DNA from 4 places in the Lachnoclostridium phocaeense genome. Region 2 is predicted to be linked to each of the others. Evidence: predicted binding sites of a transcription regulator. Region 2 holds the regulator's gene; each other region holds the start of a gene.

Region 1 (5,352 bases), on a different contig from region 2:
AGGCAGGAACTTTTGGTGTATCATGGAAAGCCTGTGTACAAAAGAAAGGTTTATGGAGGTACAAGATGAGAGTTGCGATTATAACAGCGAATACGGCAGCATACAGAGAAAAAGAGGAAGATGCCGCAGGAAAAGTGATAAAGAAGCTGATCGAGCAGGCGGGACACACGATCGTGTTCCAGAAAGCCCTTCCCTGTGACAGGACTGTCCTCTCCACTGTTATGCAGAGGATGGCGGACGGACATCTGACCGACCTGATCCTGACAACAGGCGGAGCGGGCTGCAATGCCGGAGACTGCACGCCAGAGGCCACCATGGATGTGGTGGAGCGGCCGGTCCTTGGTATACCGGAGGCCATGCGCGCGTACACGATGAAGCTGACAAAAAGATCTATGCTCAACAGGAGCGCTGCCGGGATCAGGGGAGATGTCCTGATCGTCAATCTTCCCGGAAAAGCAGGGGCTGTTAAGCAGTGCCTTGAATATCTGCTTCCGGAGATTACCCACGCGGTGGAAGTGATCCAGAAGGCACCCCAGGAGTAATTTTGCAATGAGTATGAAGGTTACTTATATCCAGCACAGCGGCTTCGCGGTGGAGATGGAGGATAAGGTTCTGATTTTTGACTACTACAGAGGAGAGCTTCCTGCTTTTGGCCGTGACAGGGATGTGTACGTTTTTGTGAGCCACAAACATTACGATCACTACCAGCGATCTATTTTTACGTGGACAGGAAAATTTCCCCGCATCACCTACATTTTGTCCAGTGATGTGGAGGAAGCGGTGCCTTCTTCTGTTCCAAAAAACAATATGTACTTCATGGAGCCGGGAGAGACATTGCAGATCGAGTCCGGGGAGAGTGAGCTTCTTATAGAGACACTCAGATCCACAGATGAGGGCGTTGCCTTTGTGGTGAAAACAGCGGGGCATACGATTTATCATGCGGGGGATCTGAACTGGTGGCACTGGGAGGAAGAGACGGATACCTACAACCGTTTTATGAAAGAGGCTTACCAAAAGGAGATCGGGATGCTGGAGGGGATGCATATAGATGCGGCCTTTGTCCCTCTGGATCCAAGGCTGGACAGAGAGTATTACTGGGGGCTGGACTGGTTTATGCGCCACACAGACACAGATGTTGTGTTCCCCATGCATATGCAGGACCAGTATGATCTGTACGACCGTCTGATGGAGGAGGAATCTGCCCTGGATTATAAAACCAGGGTGGCTCACATCACCCGGGAGGGGCAGAGCTTTGAGCTGGATTAAAGAACAGGAGCTTACAATTTTATGCAGGTAAAGATTTATACAGATGGGGCGGCAAGAGGCAACCCGGACGGGCCGGGGGGATACGGTGCCGTCCTTGAATATGTGGATACAAAGGGACAGCTCCACACAAAGGAGCTGTCCCAGGGATATAAGAAGACAACCAACAACCGGATGGAGCTGATGGCAGTGATCGCGGCGCTGGAGGCGCTGAACAGGCCCTGCAGCGTGGAACTCTACTCAGACTCCAAGTATGTGGTGGATGCCTTCAACCAGAACTGGATCGGCGGCTGGTTGAAAAAGGGATGGAAGAGAGGCAAGAATGAGCCGGTGAAGAATGTGGATCTGTGGAAGCGGCTTCTCCAGGCAAAAGAGCCTCACCAGGTGCGGTTCATCTGGGTGAAGGGCCATGACGGCCATCCCCAGAATGAGAGATGCGATACCCTTGCCACCGCAGCGGCAGACGGAGATGACCTGATCGAGGACACAGGACTTGCCATAAATTCATAATTGTGATAAAATCGAAAACCGTGAGACCAGGTATGACAGGTAATCGCGGCTGCATACGCCGAAAGGCAGCAGGTGAGGAAAGTCCGGGCTTCACAGGGCAGGATGCCGGATAACGTCCGGTGGAGGCAACTCCAAGGCCAGTGCAACAGAAATGTACCGCCGGGATCTTCCCGGTAAGGGTGGAAGGGCAGTGTAAGAGACTACCGCCCTCCTGGTAACAGGAGGGGCACATGTAAACCCCATCCGAAGCAAGACCGGAACGAGACAATGCGGCGGCCCGCCGCGTCTCAGGTTGGTCGCTTGAGCCTGCCGGCAACGGCAGGCCTAGATAGATGATTACCCAACGACATAACCCGGCTTATCGTCATGCCTGGTTTCACACAATTACGACAATTGTGAATTCGGGACGTAATACTTTTTAAAAGTATTACGTCCCGAATTCATATAACTGGTGTGCAAATGTGTATGAACATGCGAAAAAAGACTGCATTGGCAGTCTTTTTTTTGTACAAAATATACAATACACTATGATACAAATTTCACAAAATTTGCCGCTGGATTATGGAAAAGATGCCGATTGACAAAAATATAACAACACGATATATTTAAATCAAAGATTAGACTATAGTTCAAACGATAGTTTATGCTGTGGAAGCATGTACAGGAGAATGCGATGAAAAATATAACCAACATACAAAAGTTTTCCATTCATGACGGTGACGGGATACGGACTACCGTGTTTTTTAAGGGATGTCCGCTGAAATGTGAATGGTGCCATAACCCGGAGACCCAGCGGTTTGAAAGAGAGATGCAGGTAGACCGGGAAAAATGCACAGGGTGCGGCACCTGTCAGGCGGTCTGTCCGGCGGGCGCGGTACATATGGAGGACGGGCATCCTGTCCTCGATGCGGCGGCCTGCACGCTCTGCGGGAAATGCGTGAATTTCTGCCCGGCAGGGCTCCGGGAGATCGTGGGGCAGGAGTATCCCGTCAGAGAGCTGGTGCGGGAGCTGATGAAGGACCAGATGTTCTACGAGGAGTCCGGCGGCGGGGTGACCTTTTCCGGCGGAGAGGTCATGGCCATGGATATGGATTTTGTCCTTGCAGTGGCCAGAGAGCTGAAGAAGCAGGGCGTGACCCTCACCATTGACACCTGCGGCTATGTACCTTATGAGAGATTTCAGATGCTCCTTCCCTATGTGGACACCTTCCTCTACGATGTGAAGGTGATGGATCCGGAGCTCCATAAAAAATATATCGGTACGGACAACAGTCTTATCCTTGACAATCTGGTCCGCCTTGCGCGGGACGGGGCGAGGATTTACATCCGCATTCCCACAGTGAAGGAAGTAAATGGGAATGAACAGAACATGAGGGAGACCATCGCGTTTCTCCAGGAATACGATATCCATCCGGCACAGGTCAATCTGCTGCCCTACCACGATACGGGGAGCGGTAAGTACAGAAAGCTGGATATGGAATATAAAGGCACCGACCTGCACGCGCCGGAAAGAGAAGAGATGGAGGCGCTGGCCGCTCTTTTCGTTGATGCAGGTTTCAAAAACACGAAAATAGGAGGGTAAGAAAATGGCAAAACTGCGGGGTATGAATGAGAGGATCCAGAAGCTCAGAGAAATCAGTGTGAACACGCCTGTACACATTGATCTGGAGAGGGCGAAGATCGAGACGGATTTTTACAAGGAGAATGATGGAAAATATTCCATACCGGTCATGAGGGCCATGACTCTGAAGGAATATTTTTCCAAGAAGACGCTGTATCTTGGGGACGGGGAGCTGATCGTCGGGGAGAAGGGCAAGGACCCCCAGGCGTCCCCCACATTCCCGGAGTTGTGCTGCCACAGTGAGGAGGATATGGTTGTCATGAGCGAGAGGGAGCTTGTGTCCTTCAAGACAACGGAGGAGGACAGAAAGCTCCAGAGGGAGGAGATCATCCCCTACTGGACGGGGCGCAGCATGAGAGAGAAGCTCCTCTCCAGGATGACACCGGAGTGGCATGACTGCTACGAGGCGGGCATGTTCACTGAGTTTATGGAGCAGAGAGGCCCGGGGCACACCTGCGGCGGCGAGCAGGTGTTCACTACCGGCTATATGGAGTATAAAGAGAAGATCCAAAAGACAATGGACGGCCTGGACTACATGAACGATCCGGATGCTGTGGATAAATGCGAGGAGCTGAAGGCTATGGACATTGCCTGTGACGCTGTCATCATCCTGGGCGAGCGCTACCACAGCCTGGCTCTTGAGATGGCGGAAAAGGAAGCGGATGAGACGAGGAAGTCCGAGCTCCTTCAGATTGCTGCCAACCTGGAGGTCGTACCTGCGCACAGGCCTCAGACATACTGGCAGGCGATCCAGCTCTACTGGTTCACCCACCTTGCAGTCACCACAGAGCTGAACCCCTGGGACGCTTTCAGTCCGGGAAGACTGGACCAGCACCTGTATCCCTACTATGAGAGGGATGTGGAGGCCGGCATCCTGGACGATGAGAAGGCACTGGAGTTGCTGGAGTGCCTGTGGGTGAAATTCTACAACCAGCCGGCGCCTGTAAAGGTGGGCATCACGCTGAAGGAAAGCGCCACATACACCGATTTTGCCAATATCAACACAGGTGGAGTGACGCCGGACGGGCGCAACGGGGTGAACAATGTCAGCTACCTGATCCTGGACTGCATGGATGAGATGAAGCTGGTGCAGCCTAACTCCAACGTGACCATCAGCAAGAAGACGCCCGCTAAATTCCTGAAGAGAGCCTGCGAGATTTCAAGGAAGGGCTGGGGGCAGCCTGCCTTCTACAACACGGAGGCCCAGATCATGGAGCTGGTCAATGCCGGCAAAAAGCTGGAGGACGCCAGAAGGGGCGGCTCCTCGGGGTGTGTGGAGACAGGCGCGTGGGGAAGCGAGGCCTACATCCTGACAGGATACCTGAACATCCCCAAGGTATTCCAGCTCACACTGTTCAATGGATTTGACCAGTACAGCGGAAAGCAGATCGGACTCAAGCTGGGGTATGCGAAGGATTTCAAGACGTACGATGAGCTCTGGGATGCCTTCAGGAAGCAGCTGGAGTATATTGTTGACGTGAAGATACGCGGAAATAATGTGATAGAGAAGCTGTATGCGAAGGAGATGCCAGCTCCCTGTCTGTCTGTGGTGACAAACGACTGTATATCCAACGCAAAGGACTACAATGCAGGCGGCGCCAGATACAACACAAACTATATCCAGGGTGTGGGCATCGGAACGGTGACAGACTGCCTGACAGCTGTAAAATACAATGTCTATGACAAGAAAAACTTTACCATGGAAGAGCTGATCGATGCCATGGAGCACAACTATGAGGGATATGACGCCATCTACCGCATGGTCCATGACAGGACGCCGAAATATGGCAATGACGATGATTATGCGGACGGTATCATGCAGGATGTGTTTGAACTCTACAGGAGCACCATCACGGGGCGCCCGAACATGAAGGGCGGAAAGTACGGTGTGGATATGCTGCCTACCACCTGCCACGTGTACTTCGGAGACGTGATCCTGGCAACGCCAAATGGAAGAA
Region 2 (5,352 bases):
GAGTTTATGAGCAGGGACCAGGAACTTCTCATGCAGTACGAGAAGACCCTGATGGGGATGGAGGAGGACGCCATGCAGGGGAAGATCGAGCGGTTCCAGCAGGAGCTGATGCCCATCAGGAGAAAACTTCTGAACCTGCGCAGCTACTACGATGAGATGATGGATATGGGGCGTGAGCTGGAGGAAAATGAAAATGGCTTTTTTGCCAAAAAGCAGCTCAAATACTTTGGAACACTGTCAGACCGGGCGGACCGCCTTATGAGCCGCACTTCCCACCTTCTGGAATACGCACAGCAGGTGAGGGATGTATATCAATCCCAGGTGGACGCAAGGCAGAACAACAATATGCAGTTTCTGACTGTGCTATCCACCATTTTCTTTCCCCTGACGCTGATCACCGGCTGGTACGGCATGAACTTTCAGAACATGCCGGAGCTGAAAAATGGATATCCTGGTGTCATCGTGCTGAGTCTTATCGTCATTATCGTCTGCATCCTGATCTTCAAGAGAAAGAAAATATTGTAAACATGCACGTTCGCAAAAAAATGGGAGGAGCCTGCCTTACGCAAGTTCCTCCCATTTTTCATACAGCTCTTCCAGCTGGGCGGCTATGTCAGCCTTTTCCTGTGCCAGCTCCTGGCATTTTACAGAGTTGGTGTAGACTTCCTCCGTAGCCATGAGCTCGTCGATCTGTGCGTCACGCTCTTCCAGGCAGGTGATCCGCTCCTCGGTCTTTTTCAGATCATTCTGCCTTTTGCGTTCCCTGGCCTGTGCCTCTTTCTGTTCCTGCCAGCTTTGCTTGGCCTCGGATACAGGCTCAGCGGAGGCGGCTTTCCCTGCTTTCGCCGTGGCGGGGGAGGCATAGGCGGCGGTCAGCTCCTCCTTTTTTTCCAGATAGTAGTCGTAATTGCCGATATAGTTGACAAATTTGCGGTTTACAAGCTCCAGGATGCGGGTGGCAGTCTGGTTGATGAAGTACCGGTCATGGGACACATAGAGGACGGTGCCGGTATAATTGTTGAGCGCGTTTTCCAGTATCTCCTTTGAGGCGATGTCCAGATGGTTGGTGGGCTCGTCCAGGATCAGGAAATTGGCCTCTGAGAGCATCAGCTTTGCCAGGGACACACGGCCCCTCTCCCCGCCGCTTAAGTCACCGATCCGCTTGAACACATCGTCCCCTGTAAAGAGGAAGGCGGCCAGCATATTGCGGATCTGGGTGCCCGTCAGGTCCGGGTAATCGTCGGAGATCTCCTCGAACACAGTCTTGTCCATGTGAAGGACATGGTGCTCCTGATCGTAGTAGCCCACATGGACATTGGCGCCCAGAGTAAAGTTGCCGCTGTCTGCGGGGAGCACATCGTTCAGGATTTTAAGAAGCGTGGTCTTTCCAGTTCCGTTGTCCCCGATAACGGCCACGTGCTCACCTCTGTGGATGTCAAAACTGATATCTGTAAAGAGAGTCTGGTCCGGAAAGGATTTGCTCAGATGCTCTACAGAAAGGACATCGTTTCCGCTGACACAGGAGGGCTCCAGTGTCAGATGGATGTCTGTTTTCAGTTCAGCCGGCTTCTCTATGCGCTCCATCTTGTCCAGCATTTTTTCACGGCTCTCTGCGCGCTTGATGGACTTTTCGCGATTAAAAGAGCGGAGTTTCTCGATAACAGCCTCCTGGTGCCGAATTTCCTGCTGCTGGTTCATGTATTCCTTCAGCCGGGCATCCCGGATCTGCTTTTTCTTTTCTGCATAGGCAGTATAATTCCCCAGGTAGGTGGAGAGCTGTCCCTGCTCGATCTCCACCACCTTTGTTACCACCCGGTTCAGAAAATAACGGTCGTGGGATACGATGAGCACGGCCCCGGGGTAATTCAGAAGATAGGTCTCCAGCCAGGAGATGGAATTTAAGTCCAGGTGGTTGGTGGGCTCGTCCAGGAGCAGCACATCCGGTCTGGTGAGAAGAAGTTTTCCCAGGGAGACCCGGGTCTTCTGGCCGCCGGAGAGTGTGTCTACATCCTTGGAAAAATCCTCCTCGCCAAAGCCCAGACCCTTGAGGACGCCGGTGATCTCACTCTCGTAGGCGTACCCGTTTTCCCGTTCAAATTGCTCCGTGAGGCGGTGATATGTGTTCAGTCTCTCTGTGAGGGCATCGCCCTGCAGGGAGGGAAGATCCGCCTCAATCTGCCGTATTTCTTTTTCAATGGCAATGATCTGGGCTTTGGCAGTCTTTACCTCCTCGTAGATGGTGTTCCCCCCTGTCAGATCCTGGTGCTGGGCCAGATAGCCCAGGGTACTACCCTTGGCCAGGGTGACCGTTCCACCGTCCAGGGGCAGTTCCCCCACGATCATTTTCAGGATAGTGGATTTTCCGGCCCCGTTGATGCCAACGAGAGCCGCCTTTTCGTGATCCTCGATATGGAAGGAGCCGTCCTTTACAATGACTTCTTCCCCAAATGATTTTTCTATATTGTGACATGCCAGTATCATGGTGTACCTCCTGTGTAAAAGCCGCGTATTTTACAGCATTATCTATTATATCGGGGAACCCGTGGCGTGTCAATTTCCAGAAGACGGAGGTTTCTGATTTGCAGAACTTTTAGGAACAATAAATTGACTTTATTGTAACAATTCTATATAATAAATCTGAGAAACTGAAATGGAAGGTGGATAAAGTGGAAGGCAGAGAAATTTCGCAGGCAGTCATACGTAGACTTCCAAGATATTACCGCTATTTAGGGGAGCTGCTGGAGAATGGCGTGGAGCGCATTTCCTCCAATGATCTCAGCAAGAAAATGCATGTGACAGCATCCCAGATACGGCAGGATCTGAACAACTTCGGCGGCTTCGGTCAGCAGGGGTATGGATATAATGTAAAATATCTCTACACAGAGATAGGTAAGATACTTGGCCTGGAGGAAGACCATGACATGGTCATTATCGGGGCAGGTAATCTTGGACATGCGCTGGCAAACTATGCAGCGTTCGAAAAACGAGGTTTTGTGCTCAAAGGTATCTTTGATGTGAACCCCACATTGAAAGGGATGACAATCCGTGGCGTTCCCATCCATATGATGGATGAGCTGGAAGCGTTTGTTACGGAAAACAATATAGAGATCGGCATCCTGACGATCCCGAAAACAAAGGCGATCGAGGTTGCCAACCAGCTGGTGGCGTACGGAGTAAAGGCAATATGGAACTTCGCACATACGGATCTCAATCTTCCGGATGATGTGATCGTTGAAAATGTCCACCTGTCAGAGAGCCTGATGAGGCTGTCCTACAATATCAGCAGATACAATGAGGAACAGAAAAAATCAGAGAAGTAACAGGACTTTGTGACGTGTAAAGCCGGCGTGTGTAAGGCAGGCCTTCTTTACACGTCTTTTGCGTTGCCGTAGGCCGCAAAGCCGGCAGCCGGGCGGCGTGTCCTGTTTACGCCATGGGGAAGGAAGGTGATTTTATGCTATTTTTGCCTGATGGAAGACAGATGAAAGCGGCGGACAGCTATACGATACGGGAAAAGAAGATCCCGTCGCTGATCCTGATGGAGCGGGCGGCCCGCACCTTTGTGGAGACCGTGATGGAGAGGAAAATGGATCTGTCCAACGTCTGTGTGGTGTGCGGCTCAGGAAACAACGGGGGTGACGGTTTTGCCATCGCAAGATTGCTGCTGGAAAAAGGCGGCTGCGTGACTGCAGTGATGGCCGGGAACCCGGACCACTGTACAGAGGAGACGCTGCGGCAGATGGAGCTTTTCAGAGAGGCCGGAGGGACGGTAGGAAACTCTTTTGAAGAGGGAGAATATAGTATACTGATAGATGCTGTATTCGGAGCAGGATTAAGCCGGCGTGTGGAGGGAGATTATCTGGCCTGCATAGAGGCCATGAACCGCTCCGGAGGCGTAAAGCTGGCGGTGGATGTGCCGTCAGGAGTTTCCACCACTACCGGAGAAGTAGCTACCAGCGCATTTAGAGCAGATCTGACAGTGAGTTTCCAGTGCGCAAAGCTGGGCTGCGTCCTCTACCCCGGGCGAGATTATGCCGGCGAGGTAACCGTGACAGATATCGGAGTCGACACTTCCGTGCTGGAGGGAGACAGGGAGGCTGCCTACGCGCTGGAGGAGAAGGATATAAAAACCATGCTCCCCAAGAGGCGGCCCAACTCCCACAAAGGAGATTACGGGAAAGCGCTGATCATAGCGGGCAGCCGTGGCATGGCAGGGGCCGCTTACCTGGCCGCTCTGGCAGCCTACAGGACCGGAGCCGGACTTGTGCAGATCTACACGCCTGAGGAGAACCGGACGATCCTGCAGACCCTGCTGCCGGAGGCCATCATCCGCTGCTATGACTTCTTTGATGAGAAGGAGCTGCTGCGGCTTTTGAACTGGGCTGATGTGGTCAGCATCGGTTCTGGGCTGGGCACAAGTGATAAATCCCGGCGTATCCTGCAGACCACACTGGAAAATGTACAGGTTCCCTGCGTTGTGGATGCAGATGGCCTGAATCTGCTGGCGGAGCACAGCCGATATCTGAGCAGGCTGCCCCACGATCAATTTGTCTTTACTCCCCACATGAAGGAAATGTCCAGGATTGTGAAAAAACCTGTGGAGGAGCTGCAGAGGAACCGAATGGAGATCCTGACCCAGTTCACCGGAGAGGCCCGGATCACATGTGTGCTGAAGGACGCAAGGACCTGTATATGCAGGCAGGGAGAACATCCCTATGTGAACCTGTCCGGGAATGCTGCCATGGCAAAGGCCGGAAGCGGCGATGTGCTGGCAGGCGTGATCACAGGACTGATCGCCCAGGGGATGACCTGCTTTGATGGGGCAGTGCTGGGCGTGTACCTGCACGGACTTGCAGGGGAGGCGGCAAGGGAAGAAAAAGGAATATACAGTGTGCTGGCAAGAGATCTGGCAGACGCAGTAGGGACGGTATTGAAAAGACTGGAGGAATAGAGCATGAAGGAATACACCAGGATCTGTGCCAGGATCGACCTGGATGCGATCGAGTACAATCTGGAGATGATGAGAAGAAGGGTTCCCTCCGACACGAAGATGATCGGCGTCATCAAGATGGACGGCTACGGACACGGGGCAGCCCAGATCGCCAGATCCGTCATGGAGGAAAAGGATTATGTCTGGGGCTACGCGGCCGCCACACCGGATGAGGCCGCTCTGCTCCGAAAAAAAGGGATACAAAAGCCGATTCTTGTCCTTGGCTGTGCCTTCCCGGAGCAGAGGGATGAGATGATCCGCAAAGACATCCGCATGACATGCTACACCTGGGAGATGGCTCAGGACATTTCCGAGAGAGCGCAGAGACTTGGGAAGAATGCAGTGATCCATATCAAGCTGGA
Region 3 (5,352 bases), on a different contig from region 2:
CAAAGTGCTCTGCCGGGATACAGCCTCCGGAGGGGCCGCCGGTCTGGGCTGCCTTGAACTTCTTGCCCTTGGGGATGCCGCCGCCGATCTCCTCCACGATCTCCCGGAGGGTGGTTCCCATGGGGATCTCCACCAGTCCTGTGTTGTTTACCTTTCCGCCCAGGGCGAAAACCTTGGTTCCCTTGGACTTCTCGGTTCCCATGGAGGCGAACCACTCCGGTCCGTTTAAGATGATCTGGGGGATATTTGCAAGCGTCTCTACATTATTTAAGATGGTGGGTTTCTGGAACAGGCCTTTCAGCGCCGGGAAAGGCGGACGGGGACGGGGCTCGCCCCTGTTGCCCTCGATGGATGTCATAAGGGCTGTCTCCTCGCCGCAGACAAAGGCTCCCGCACCCAGGCGCAGTTCAATATCAAAATCAAATCCTGTCCCGAAAATGTCTTTGCCGAGAAGTCCGTACTCTCTTGCCTGTCCGATGGCAATGTTCAGTCTCTCTACCGCAATGGGGTACTCTGCCCGGACATAAATGTAACCCTGGGAGGCGCCGATGGCGTAGCCTGCGATGGCCATGGCCTCCAGCACCACGTGGGGATCACCCTCCAGCACGGAGCGGTCCATGAATGCTCCCGGGTCGCCCTCGTCGGCGTTACAACAGACATATTTCTGGTCCGCCTCGTTTGCGGCGGCAAATTTCCACTTCAGTCCCGTGGGGAAGCCGGCTCCTCCTCTTCCCCGAAGGCCGCTGTCCAGAAGGATCTGGATCACGTCCTGAGGCTTCATCTCTGTGAGCACTTTGCCCAGGGCCTCGTATCCGCCGGTGCCGATGTACTCCTCAATATTTTCCGGGTTGATGACACCGCAGTTGCGCAGGGCGATACGATGCTGCTTTTTGTAGAATTTTGTCTCCTGGAGCGGCAGCACCTCCGCGCCTTTGACTGTCTCATCATAGAGGAGACGCTTAACCACTCTTCCTTTTAAGAGGTGTTCGGACACGATTTCCGGGATATCCTCTTCTTTTACCATGGAATAGAAGGCCCCTTCCGGGTACACGATCATGATGGGACCTAAGGCGCACAGACCGAAGCAGCCCGTCTTTACCACGCCAACTTCATTTTCCAGTCCCTGTTTTCTGATCTCTTCTTCCAGTCTGTCTCTGATCTTCTGGCTTCCCGAGGAGGTACATCCGGTTCCTCCACAGACCAGTACATGTGAACGATACATAACTGCAACCTCCTTCTACTCTTTTCCGATCTTCTCTGCGGCGAGGGTGTACTTTGTCACTACCTGGCCGCCTTTTAAGTGCAGGCGGAACACTTCCATCGCCTTCTCGGGTGTCATTTTTACATACGTTACTTTCTCTTTGCCCGGCTCCATGACCTCCACAATGGGCTCATACTGGCACAGGCCGATACAGCCTGTCTGGGTGACATTGATATTATTCAGTCCCTCCTCCTGCACAGCGTCAGAAAGGGCTGTAAGTACAGGGCGGGCGCCGCTGGCGATGCCGCATGTGGCCATTCCCACCACAACCCTTGTCTGGGTGGCATCCTCGGAGCGGAAGCCCACTTTTCCCTGCATCGTCTCTCTTATAGCACGTAATTCTTCAAGAGATTTCATATCCTTCCTCCAATCTTTCCGTTTTATAACACGTTTCCGCCGTCCGCCTCTCTGTGGTTCATCTCCAGGTATTCTTTTATGAACCCGGACACCTCCGGCAGTCCTGGCGGCACATTTCCAAGTATTTCCTTCATCTCCCGCGTGTCCAGCACAAACCCGCGTCCGTCACAGTCATATCTGTAATAAAAATCCATCTCCTCATGGCAGGTGACAAGTGTATGTATGGTGGCTGTCATATCTCCCAGGGGCATCCTGTCGATGCTGTCAAGGACAAACACCGCCTTTGTCACTGTCCCCTCCCCCTTCTTTGACCGGATGGAAAAGCTTCCGCCCGTGGCCAGGGCCGCCTGCTTGAAAAAGGGAATGCCAAGCCCCACCTTCCGGGTATTCCTGGTGGTAAAAAAGGGATCTTCCACTTTTGCAAGCTGTTCCTCTGACATGCCGCAGCCGTTGTCCGCTATCGTAACGGAGAGGGTATTTTCAGCCGTGTCAGCCAGCACTTCGATCCTTACCAGAGTCGCGCCTGCCCGGACAGAATTCTCTGCCACGTCCAGGATATGAAGGGATATCTCCGGCAGCATGGCTATTCGTATTTGGCCAGAATGTCGTCGATATCGTCCACCTTCAGCCTGCCGTAGACCTCATCGTTGATAGTCATGACCGGAGCCAGGCCGCAGGCACCGATACAGCGGCATGCGTCCAGTGAAAATTTTCCGTCGGGGGTACACTCTCCGCCCACAATCCCCAGCTTCTCCATCAGCTTGTTGTAGATGTCGCCGGATCCTTTCACATAGCATGCCGTGCCAAGACAGACAGAAATCTGATATCTGCCCTTGGGACTCAAGGTAAACTGTGAATAAAATGTCACAACTCCGTAAATTTTTTCCAGGGGAATCCCTGTCTCATTGGAAATAATCTTCTGCACCTCTATGGGAAGATAGCCGTATATCTCCTGAGCCTTCTGCAGAATCGGCATGAGGGCGCCCTTTTCATCCTTCATGCCGCGGATGACAGCAAGCAGCGCCTCTTCCTGCTCTTTCGTTCCACGGAATGGAACGGTCGACTTCGTAGAACCCATCTGTAAACCTCCTTGTTCATTTTTTGTCTGAAAATTGCGTTGCATTTCACTCTTTACTCATTCTATCATAGACTTTTCTAAATATCTACAATTTTTTATCCTGTTTTTTAGTGATTATACCTTTTTCAATGTTTATTTTTTCACAGTATATGTTAAAAAATGCACAATAATGTGTTTTTATTTTTATCTATTTTATACAATTTGCCTTGATTTGGATATTTTCTGATGTTATACTCTCTTTATAATTATTGTTTCTTATTTAAATATCTTTTCTGTGTTTTTACAGTATTTTTACAGGAGGTTTCCATGTTAATCAGAGAAATCAAAACCCTTCTGGATGCACAGATCCTGTCCGGCGAACAGATGCTGGATCAGGATGTGGCAGAGGCTTTTGCCTCGGATATGATGAGCGATGTGCTGGCTTTTGCCAATCCCCACTGTATCCTTCTCACAGGTCTGTGCAACCCACAGGTCATCCGGACTGCCGAAATGCTGGATGTTTCCTGTATTGTTTTTGTACGGGGCAAGCCCCTGGACAGCGAGATCCTGAATCTGGCAAGGGCAAAGGATATGTGCGTTCTGCACACGGAGAAAGGAATGTATACAACCTGCGGCATTCTGTACAGCAGCGGGCTGTAATGCCGGTCATGCCGGCATCAAGGAGGTAAACAGACATGAGCGAATGCCTGACATTCGAATACCAGGTTTCCGGCGATGATTTCACCCGCGCCGGCGAAGCCAGCAGCGATGTAAAGAACAAACTCAAGATGATGGGCGTGGACAGCGGCGTCATCCGCCGGGTCGCCATCGCCATGTACGAAGGAGAGATCAATATGGTCATCCATGCAGACGGAGGCAGCATTAAAGTCCTGGTCTCTGACGACAACATCCGGCTCATACTGGCGGACACAGGCCCCGGCATCCCGGACGTGGAAAAAGCCATGCAGCAGGGCTACTCCACCGCCCCTGAGGAGGTGCGCTCCCTGGGCTTTGGCGCCGGTATGGGTCTGCCCAACATGAAAAAATTTTCAGACAATATGCAGATCGACACTGAGGTGAGTGTTGGGACCACAGTGACCATGGACATACACCTGTAGGCGGATCTGCCCTGTAAAGGAGGACATCTTTTGGATAAATTCATACATTCTGTCAAACTGGATAAAGATGCCTGCACAGGCTGCATCAACTGCATCAAATACTGCCCTACCCAGGCCATCCGGGTACACGGCGGAAAGGCTTCCATCAAGCCCCAGTTCTGCGTGGACTGCGGCCGCTGTATCCGGTACTGTCCCCACCACGCCAAGATCGCGGAGTCGGACTCACTGGATGAGATGCGTAATTATAAATACACGGTGGCTCTTCCCGCCCCCTCCCTCTACGCCCAATTCAACAATCTGACCAACGTGGACATTGTTCTCAACGCCCTCCTCTCCATGGGCTTTGACGATGTCTTTGAGGTCAGCGCCGCAGCGGAACTGGTGTCGGAGATGACCCGCTCCTACATAGAAGAGCACCGGGATGAGGCGCCTTTCATCAGCAGCGCCTGCCCCACCATTGTGCGCATCATCCGGGTCCGCTTTCCCACTCTGATCCCCCGGCTTTTGCCCATCCGGCCCCCGGTGGAGATCGCGGCACAGATCGCCAGAAAACTGGCTATGGAAAAGACAGGACTTCCCTCCTCGGACATCGGAATCTTCTTCATATCCCCCTGCCCCTCCAAGGTCACCTACGCCAAGGCTCCTCTTGGTATTGAGAAAAGCCAGATCGACAAGGTACTTGCCATCAAAGATGTGTATCCTGTGCTCCTCTCCCACATGACCCACGATGAGTCGAAGCTGCGCCCCCTCTCCACCTCCGGCCGCATCGGCATCGGCTGGAGCAACAGCGGCGGTGAGGCGGCCGGGCTGATCACAGACAATTACCTGGCAGCTGACGGCATCATGAACGTACTGCGGGTGCTCAGCGATCTGGAGGACGAGAAGTTCCACGGTCTTCTCTTTGTGGAGCTGAACGCCTGCAACGGAGGATGCGTGGGCGGTCCTCTGACCGTGGAAAATCCCTACGTGGCCACCGCCAAGACAAAGCGGCTCCACCGGTATCTGCCTGTCTCCGGCACCCATATGGAATCCTGCCCGGATGTGGACTACCTCTGGGAGGAGTATGTGGAGTACGAGCCGGTCTTCCGCCTTGGAAGCAATTTCCGCGAAGGCTTTGAGATGATGGGCATGGTGGAGGACCTGACCGAGCAGCTCCCCGGCCTGGACTGCGGCTCCTGCGGCGCTCCCACCTGCCGGGCCCTGGCAGAGGACATTGTCAGAGGAGAAGCCTCGAGAAATGACTGTATCTATGAATTTATTGCATTTATCCAGAGCCTCTCCGGAGATCTGTCCTACATGACTACCGAGATGGAGGCCTCCGGCCGCATTGGCCCCGAGGATCTGCAGAACCTGCAGCACTCCATCGGGAAACTGGCTCTGGAACTGCGCAGAAAGGATGTGTGACTGATGGCTTCTGTACAGAATCTTATTGAAAAAAATTGTTTTGAGCTGAAGAATGCAGGAAAGACTGACCGGGACATCACAAAAGTGTTCTGCTGCGATCTTCTCAGTATCGCCATGGGGAAGGCTCCCGGAGACAGTGCCTGGGTCACGGTCAT
Region 4 (5,352 bases), on a different contig from region 2:
TGGCAGTCTCGCAGAGGCGGCCGGGGCGGCGGCAGAGCGCTATGAGAACCTGCGACGCGCCGGACAGCTCACCAGAGAGGCGGACCACATGCTGCGGCAGGTGAACGACACGCTGGACCGGTATCAGCAGCTTCTGAAGGAAGAGCGCCTGACAGCCGCGGACCAGGCGGAGGCGGCTTTTGAGCGGGTGCGCAGCGAGTTTGAGAAGGAGACCCGGAAGCGGGAGGAACTTCTGGAGCGGACCGGCCGGGCTCTGGACAATGCGTTCTTTTTTATGGAGGATGCCTTCGGCGACAGCCAGGAGATGGTGTCCTTTGTGACAGAGCTCAACACCAACTACTACAGCATCCAGTTTCTGAAAGAAAATGACTGTGACATGTACTACAAGTACAACAAGCGTCTTCTTGTGGATGAGCAGCGGGAGAAGCTGCTGGAGAGGATGGATGAGGCGGAAGACATGCTCCGGGAATGAGAGAGGAGGAAAAAGAATGATCAAGATACTGGACGGTGACTGCCCGGACCCGGCGGTGTTCCGGGAGGGAGATACATTTTACCTGACATATTCAAGCGGGCCTTATTACCCGGGACCTCCCATCTGCAGTTCGACGGATCTGGTGAACTGGAAGATGGAGACATACGCTGTGAAGGATTTTGAAGGCAAGGAGATATGGGCGCCGGATTTCTTTAAATATAAAGATAATAAGTATTACATATATTTTTCGGGAGCAGGGACAAACTGGGTGATCTGGTCGGAACACATACAGGGACCCTGGTCAGAACCGATCGATCTGAAGGTGGGATATATCGATCCGGGACATGTGACAGACGAGGAGGGGAAAAGATACCTCCTTCTGTCCGGCGGACATATTGTCCCCCTTGCGGCGGACGGACTTTCCATAGATCTGGAACCTCAGAATACAAATGCCTATGACGGTTTCCTGTCCGTCAGGCCAGGTGTGTTCGCCCGGGGAAGCGGTCAGGCTGTTGTATCTGAGATCGAATACAGGACAATCTGAAAAGAAAACCGGCAGAGACAGACGATTCTCACGTCTGTCTCTGCCGGTTTTTTGGGGACTTCTCTACTCCCCGTATTTCTCTTTGTATGTCTTCATGGCATCCCGGATCAGCTTGTCAAACTTGTCTGCCTGCCATGCTGCACGACCGGTAAACAGTCCGTCGATGGAAGGCTGCACGATAAGCTCGTTGGCGTTGCCCGGGTTGACACTGCCGCCGTAGAGGACAGGAATGTCTGCGCCTGCGTCGCCGAAGATCTCGAGAAGGCACTCTTTGATGACTTTGTGCATCTCTTCTGCATAGTCCGGGGAAGCGGGCGTTCCGTTCACGCCGATAGACCACACCGGCTCATAGGCTACCCAGATATGGGGCACTTCTGAGACGGGTACGTCGTGGAAACCGACCTTCAGCTGGGTGCGCAGCACCTCCGGGCTGATGCCGAAGTTTTTCTCCTCAGCGGTCTCGCCGATGCAAAGGAGAGTTGTGAAGCCATGTTTCAGACCGGCCTTCACTTTCCGGTTTTCTTCTGCATCTGTCTCGCCGAAGACGTGACGCCTCTCGGAGTGTCCGATCATAACAAGGTCAAGACCCAGCTCCTTCAGCATCAGAGGAGAGATCTCGCCGGTGAACTGTCCTTCATCTTCCCAGCACATGTTCTGGGCTCCAAGCTTGACGTAAGAGCGGTCTACATTTTTTGTGGCGCTCTCCAGAGTGGTGTAGGAGGGGATGATAAACAGCTCCATCTCCTCCCTGCTGATATCCTTTGTGAGGGAGACCAGATCCTGCAGATATTTCACTGTGTCCTGGATATTTTTGTACATCTTTAGATTGCTTCCGAAATACAGTTTCTTTTTCATTTCCTACATCCTTTCCTTTTCCGCGGGTTCCGCAAAAAAAATCTGCCTTTCCGGGCCTTTTTCTTTCTGGGTTTATTATAAATGAAATGCAGGAAAAGAGCAATATATATCTTTCGTAAAAATGTCAAAAAAATAACAAAACGAAAAAACGAAAGAAAACGAAAAAGAGAGGGGAAAATCGTGTTATATATGCACAAAAATGAGAAATGGAAAATATATAAATGTACTGAAATTACAAAAAGGAGTTGAAAAGGAAAAGTGAAAGTAATAAAATGAAGCCATAAAAGAAAAGATAATCGAAACCGAAACGAAAGGGAGAGAAAAAATGAGCGAAAAATTCAGACCTGTAACGGCAATTACAATGGGGGATCCGGCGGGCATTGGACCGGAGATCGTTGTCGGCACGATGCTGGACAAGGAAATACATGAATGCTGCCGGCCTTTTGTAATCGGAAGCCAGGCGATCATGGAGAGAGCTGCAAAGGTTCTCGGAAAAGAGCTGAAGTACAACCAGATCAGCGATCCCTCCGAGGCAAAGTACGAGTACGGAGTCATTGATATCCTGGAGACCGGAGACTATGACACAGACTCCATCGAGTGGGGAAAAGAGCAGAAGCTGGCCGGACAGATGGCCATTGACTGGATCATGAAATCCATCGAGCTTGGAATGGCTAAGAAGATCGATGCAGTATCCACTTCCCCGATCCATAAAGGAGCCATCAAGCTGGTGGGTGTAAAAGAGCCGGGACACACAGAGATCTATCAGCATGCCACCAATTCACCGTATGCCCTGACCATGTTCTCCTGCCACAAGCTGCGCGTCTTCTTCGTAAGCCGCCACATGTCACTGGTTGACGCGTGCCACTACGCTACAAAGGACGTGATCCTTGAGAATGTTGTAAATATTGACAAAGAGCTGAGAAAAGTCGGCATTGAAAATCCGCTGATCGCAGTTGCGGGACTGAATCCCCACAATGGAGACCACGGACTTTTCGGAACAGAGGAGCTTACAGATATCGGACCGGCTGTGGAGGCTGCCAAAGAAAGAGGAATCAACTGTGTAGGACCCTGCCCGGCAGACTCTGTGTTCCACATCGGAAAATCCGGCAAGTACGATGCGATCCTGTCTCTCTACCATGACCAGGGACATATCGCCTGCAAGACACTGGATTTTGAGAAGTCAGTTACCCTGACTTTCGGACTTCCTTTCATCAGAAGTTCTGTGGACCACGGAACAGCCTTTGACATTGCAGGAAAAGGAATCGCAGGCTGCGTCAGCCTGATTGAATCCACAAAGGTAGTAGCAGAGTATGCGGCAAAGCAGCATGAAAGGGGAGAATAGAAATGCCATTAATCGGAGCGGTGGCGGACGACCTGACAGGCGCGACAACGACAGGTGTACTTCTTGCAAGGTCAAAAGCAAGGACAGCGGTATTTTTTAACGAGGAAGCAGCGGAAAAAGGAGAGGGCGTGGATGAGCTGGACGCCATCCTGATCAGCAGCAACAGCCGTGCGCTTCCGGCCAATGAAGCGTATGAAAAAGTAAAATCAGCTACATGTGCACTGAAGCGCATGGGCGTACAGTATTTTTCCAAGAGAATTGATACGACACTGCGCGGAGGCGTGGGCGTTGAGATCGATGCCATGATGGACCAGGTGGGGGATGACTGCGTGGCAGTTGTTGTTCCGGCCATGCCCCAGTCCAGACGTATTCTGGTAGGCGGCTACTCTGTCATCGACGGTGTAGCTCTGATCAACACACCGGTGGCGCAGGATGTGCGCACACCTGTGAGAGAGAACTATATCCCAAGGCTTCTTGAGGGACAGACGAGAAGACAGGTGAAGCTGGTCACTCTGGATAAAGTGCTCCAGGGCGAGGAGGCCATCCGGGATGCCCTGAAGGAGGCCAGAGACGCGGGCGGCGAGGTCATTGTCGTGGACGGCATCACCATTGAGGACGTAGAAGAGATCGCCAAGGCATGTATCGAGCTGAAATGGAATGTGGTTGCGGTAGACCCGGGCCCGTTCACTTCAAAGCTTGCTTACTATAGAAATCTGATCCAGGAGGAAGAACCAAACCTTCCGCCGGAGGCGGACGAGAACGGAAAGACCGTGCTCATTGCTGCGGGAAGTGCCACTCCTGTCACCAAGAGGCAGATGGAGGTGCTCTGCCAGGATCCCAGGCATGTGCGCATCAGCGTGGATCCTGTCAAGTTTATCGAAGGAGGAGACACGGCGCTGGACGAGGCGTTCCGGGCTGTACATATTGCAGAAGACCTGCTGAAATCAGATAATCCTCCAAGAGCAATCCTCTTTGAGACAGCTCTTCACGGGGAACTTCTCAACCTGGATGAGGAGGACAACAAACGCCACTATGCAGGCGGCATGAGTGCCAACAGGATCAACGCGGGACTTGGAACTATTATCTCTCAGCTCCTTGAGAGTTGTGGAAGAGAAAAAATTGCGGGACTTTATACAACAGGCGGCGACACCATGGTGAATGTGTGCTACCAGCTTGGTGTAGAGTGCATAGAAGTAATGGATTATGTGATCCCTCAGACTGACATAGGAAGACTTGTGGGAAGCTATGACGGGCTTCCAATCGTAGGGAAGGGCGGACTTACCGGAAATGACAACACGGCATGCGATATCGTGGAGCGTCTTTTCAGAGAGTCGGCCAGAAAGTAGGAAACTGAAAAGTATGAAGTAAGGTTTGGAGGAAGTGCAAAAATGAGTGAAAACACAGAGAAAAAAGAAGTAAAAAAGCAGACAGACCTCGATCTGCTGAATAAAATGAAAGCCCTGCCGGGCGGACTGGTTATCATTCCCCTGGTTCTGGCGGTTCTTATCGCCACATTTTTCCCGCAGGCATATCAGATCGGCGGCTATGTGACAGCCCTGTTCTATGATGGGAACTCCTGTATGATGGGATTTTTCCTGATCGTCTGCGGATCAGCCATCAACATTAAGCAGGTGGGTATGCCTCTCTACAAAGGTGTGACATTGACAGCCACCAAGTTTATCCTTGGCGTTGTCATCGGTCTTGCAGTAGGTGCGATCTGCGGGCCGGAAGGATTCCTTGGCATTGCGCCGTTCGTATGGATCGCAACCATCACGAACTCAAACGGATCCCTGTACATCTCCTTGTCCGCACAGTTCGGTAACGCGACAGACACAGGAGCCATCTCCATCCTTTCCCTGAACGACGGTCCGTTCTTCACACTGATCGCCCTGGGAGCTACAGGACTGGCATCTATCCCGATCGACTCCCTGATCGCAGTACTTGTACCGCTGCTTATCGGTTTCATCTGGGGTAACCTTGACGCCGGCTTCAGAAAAGCATGTGCGACAGCACAGCCGATCGTTACATTCTTCATGACGATCTCCATCGGAGCGAAGACAGATGTCAACACGATCATCACAGCGGGCGCGGCCGGCATTATCCTTGGCCTTGTATCCGCAGCTACAGCAGTGATCTTCT

The links. Region 2 encodes Rex, which represses fermentation and respiration genes when NADH is low (regulators of the CRP and FNR family bind a similar motif). Its sites were predicted from a motif close to ATTGTTAANTANTTAACAAT; they were not measured.
Region 1: the regulator Rex is predicted to act here: its motif matches at 2,350-2,369, upstream of Q5911_RS11310 (trans-4-hydroxy-L-proline dehydratase activase).
Region 3: the regulator Rex is predicted to act here: its motif matches at 2,845-2,864, upstream of Q5911_RS00815 (NADH-quinone oxidoreductase subunit NuoE family protein).
Region 4: the regulator Rex is predicted to act here: its motif matches at 1,992-2,011, upstream of pdxA (4-hydroxythreonine-4-phosphate dehydrogenase PdxA).

What each region holds. Positions count from the first base shown of each region.
Region 1 covers NZ_CAUGIN010000026.1:9,458-14,809, forward strand. The annotation lists gene Q5911_RS11290 (MogA/MoaB family molybdenum cofactor biosynthesis protein) at 66-542, shown strand; gene Q5911_RS11295 (MBL fold metallo-hydrolase) at 550-1,266, shown strand; gene rnhA (ribonuclease HI) at 1,288-1,773, shown strand; RNA gene rnpB (RNase P RNA component class A) at 1,801-2,150, shown strand; gene Q5911_RS11310 (trans-4-hydroxy-L-proline dehydratase activase) at 2,447-3,355, shown strand; gene hypD (trans-4-hydroxy-L-proline dehydratase) at 3,360-5,352, shown strand, end outside.
Region 2 covers NZ_CAUGIN010000012.1:50,784-56,135, reverse strand. The annotation lists gene Q5911_RS07370 (magnesium transporter CorA family protein) at 1-525, shown strand, start outside; gene abc-f (ribosomal protection-like ABC-F family protein) at 562-2,481, opposite strand; gene Q5911_RS07360 (redox-sensing transcriptional repressor Rex) at 2,667-3,320, shown strand; gene Q5911_RS07355 (NAD(P)H-hydrate dehydratase) at 3,455-4,951, shown strand; gene alr (alanine racemase) at 4,955-5,352, shown strand, end outside.
Region 3 covers NZ_CAUGIN010000001.1:181,452-186,803, forward strand. The annotation lists gene nuoF (NADH-quinone oxidoreductase subunit NuoF) at 1-1,222, opposite strand, end outside; gene Q5911_RS00805 ((2Fe-2S) ferredoxin domain-containing protein) at 1,238-1,618, opposite strand; gene Q5911_RS00810 (ATP-binding protein) at 1,642-2,199, opposite strand; gene Q5911_RS00815 (NADH-quinone oxidoreductase subunit NuoE family protein) at 2,202-2,696, opposite strand; gene Q5911_RS00820 (DRTGG domain-containing protein) at 3,003-3,335, shown strand; gene Q5911_RS00825 (ATP-binding protein) at 3,371-3,793, shown strand; gene Q5911_RS00830 ([Fe-Fe] hydrogenase large subunit C-terminal domain-containing protein) at 3,824-5,197, shown strand; gene Q5911_RS00835 (hypothetical protein) at 5,201-5,352, shown strand, end outside.
Region 4 covers NZ_CAUGIN010000004.1:120,133-125,484, forward strand. The annotation lists gene Q5911_RS03065 (AAA family ATPase) at 1-472, shown strand, start outside; gene Q5911_RS03070 (family 43 glycosylhydrolase) at 489-1,016, shown strand; gene tpiA (triose-phosphate isomerase) at 1,080-1,871, opposite strand; gene pdxA (4-hydroxythreonine-4-phosphate dehydrogenase PdxA) at 2,197-3,213, shown strand; gene Q5911_RS03085 (four-carbon acid sugar kinase family protein) at 3,216-4,559, shown strand; gene Q5911_RS03090 (2-keto-3-deoxygluconate permease) at 4,602-5,352, shown strand, end outside.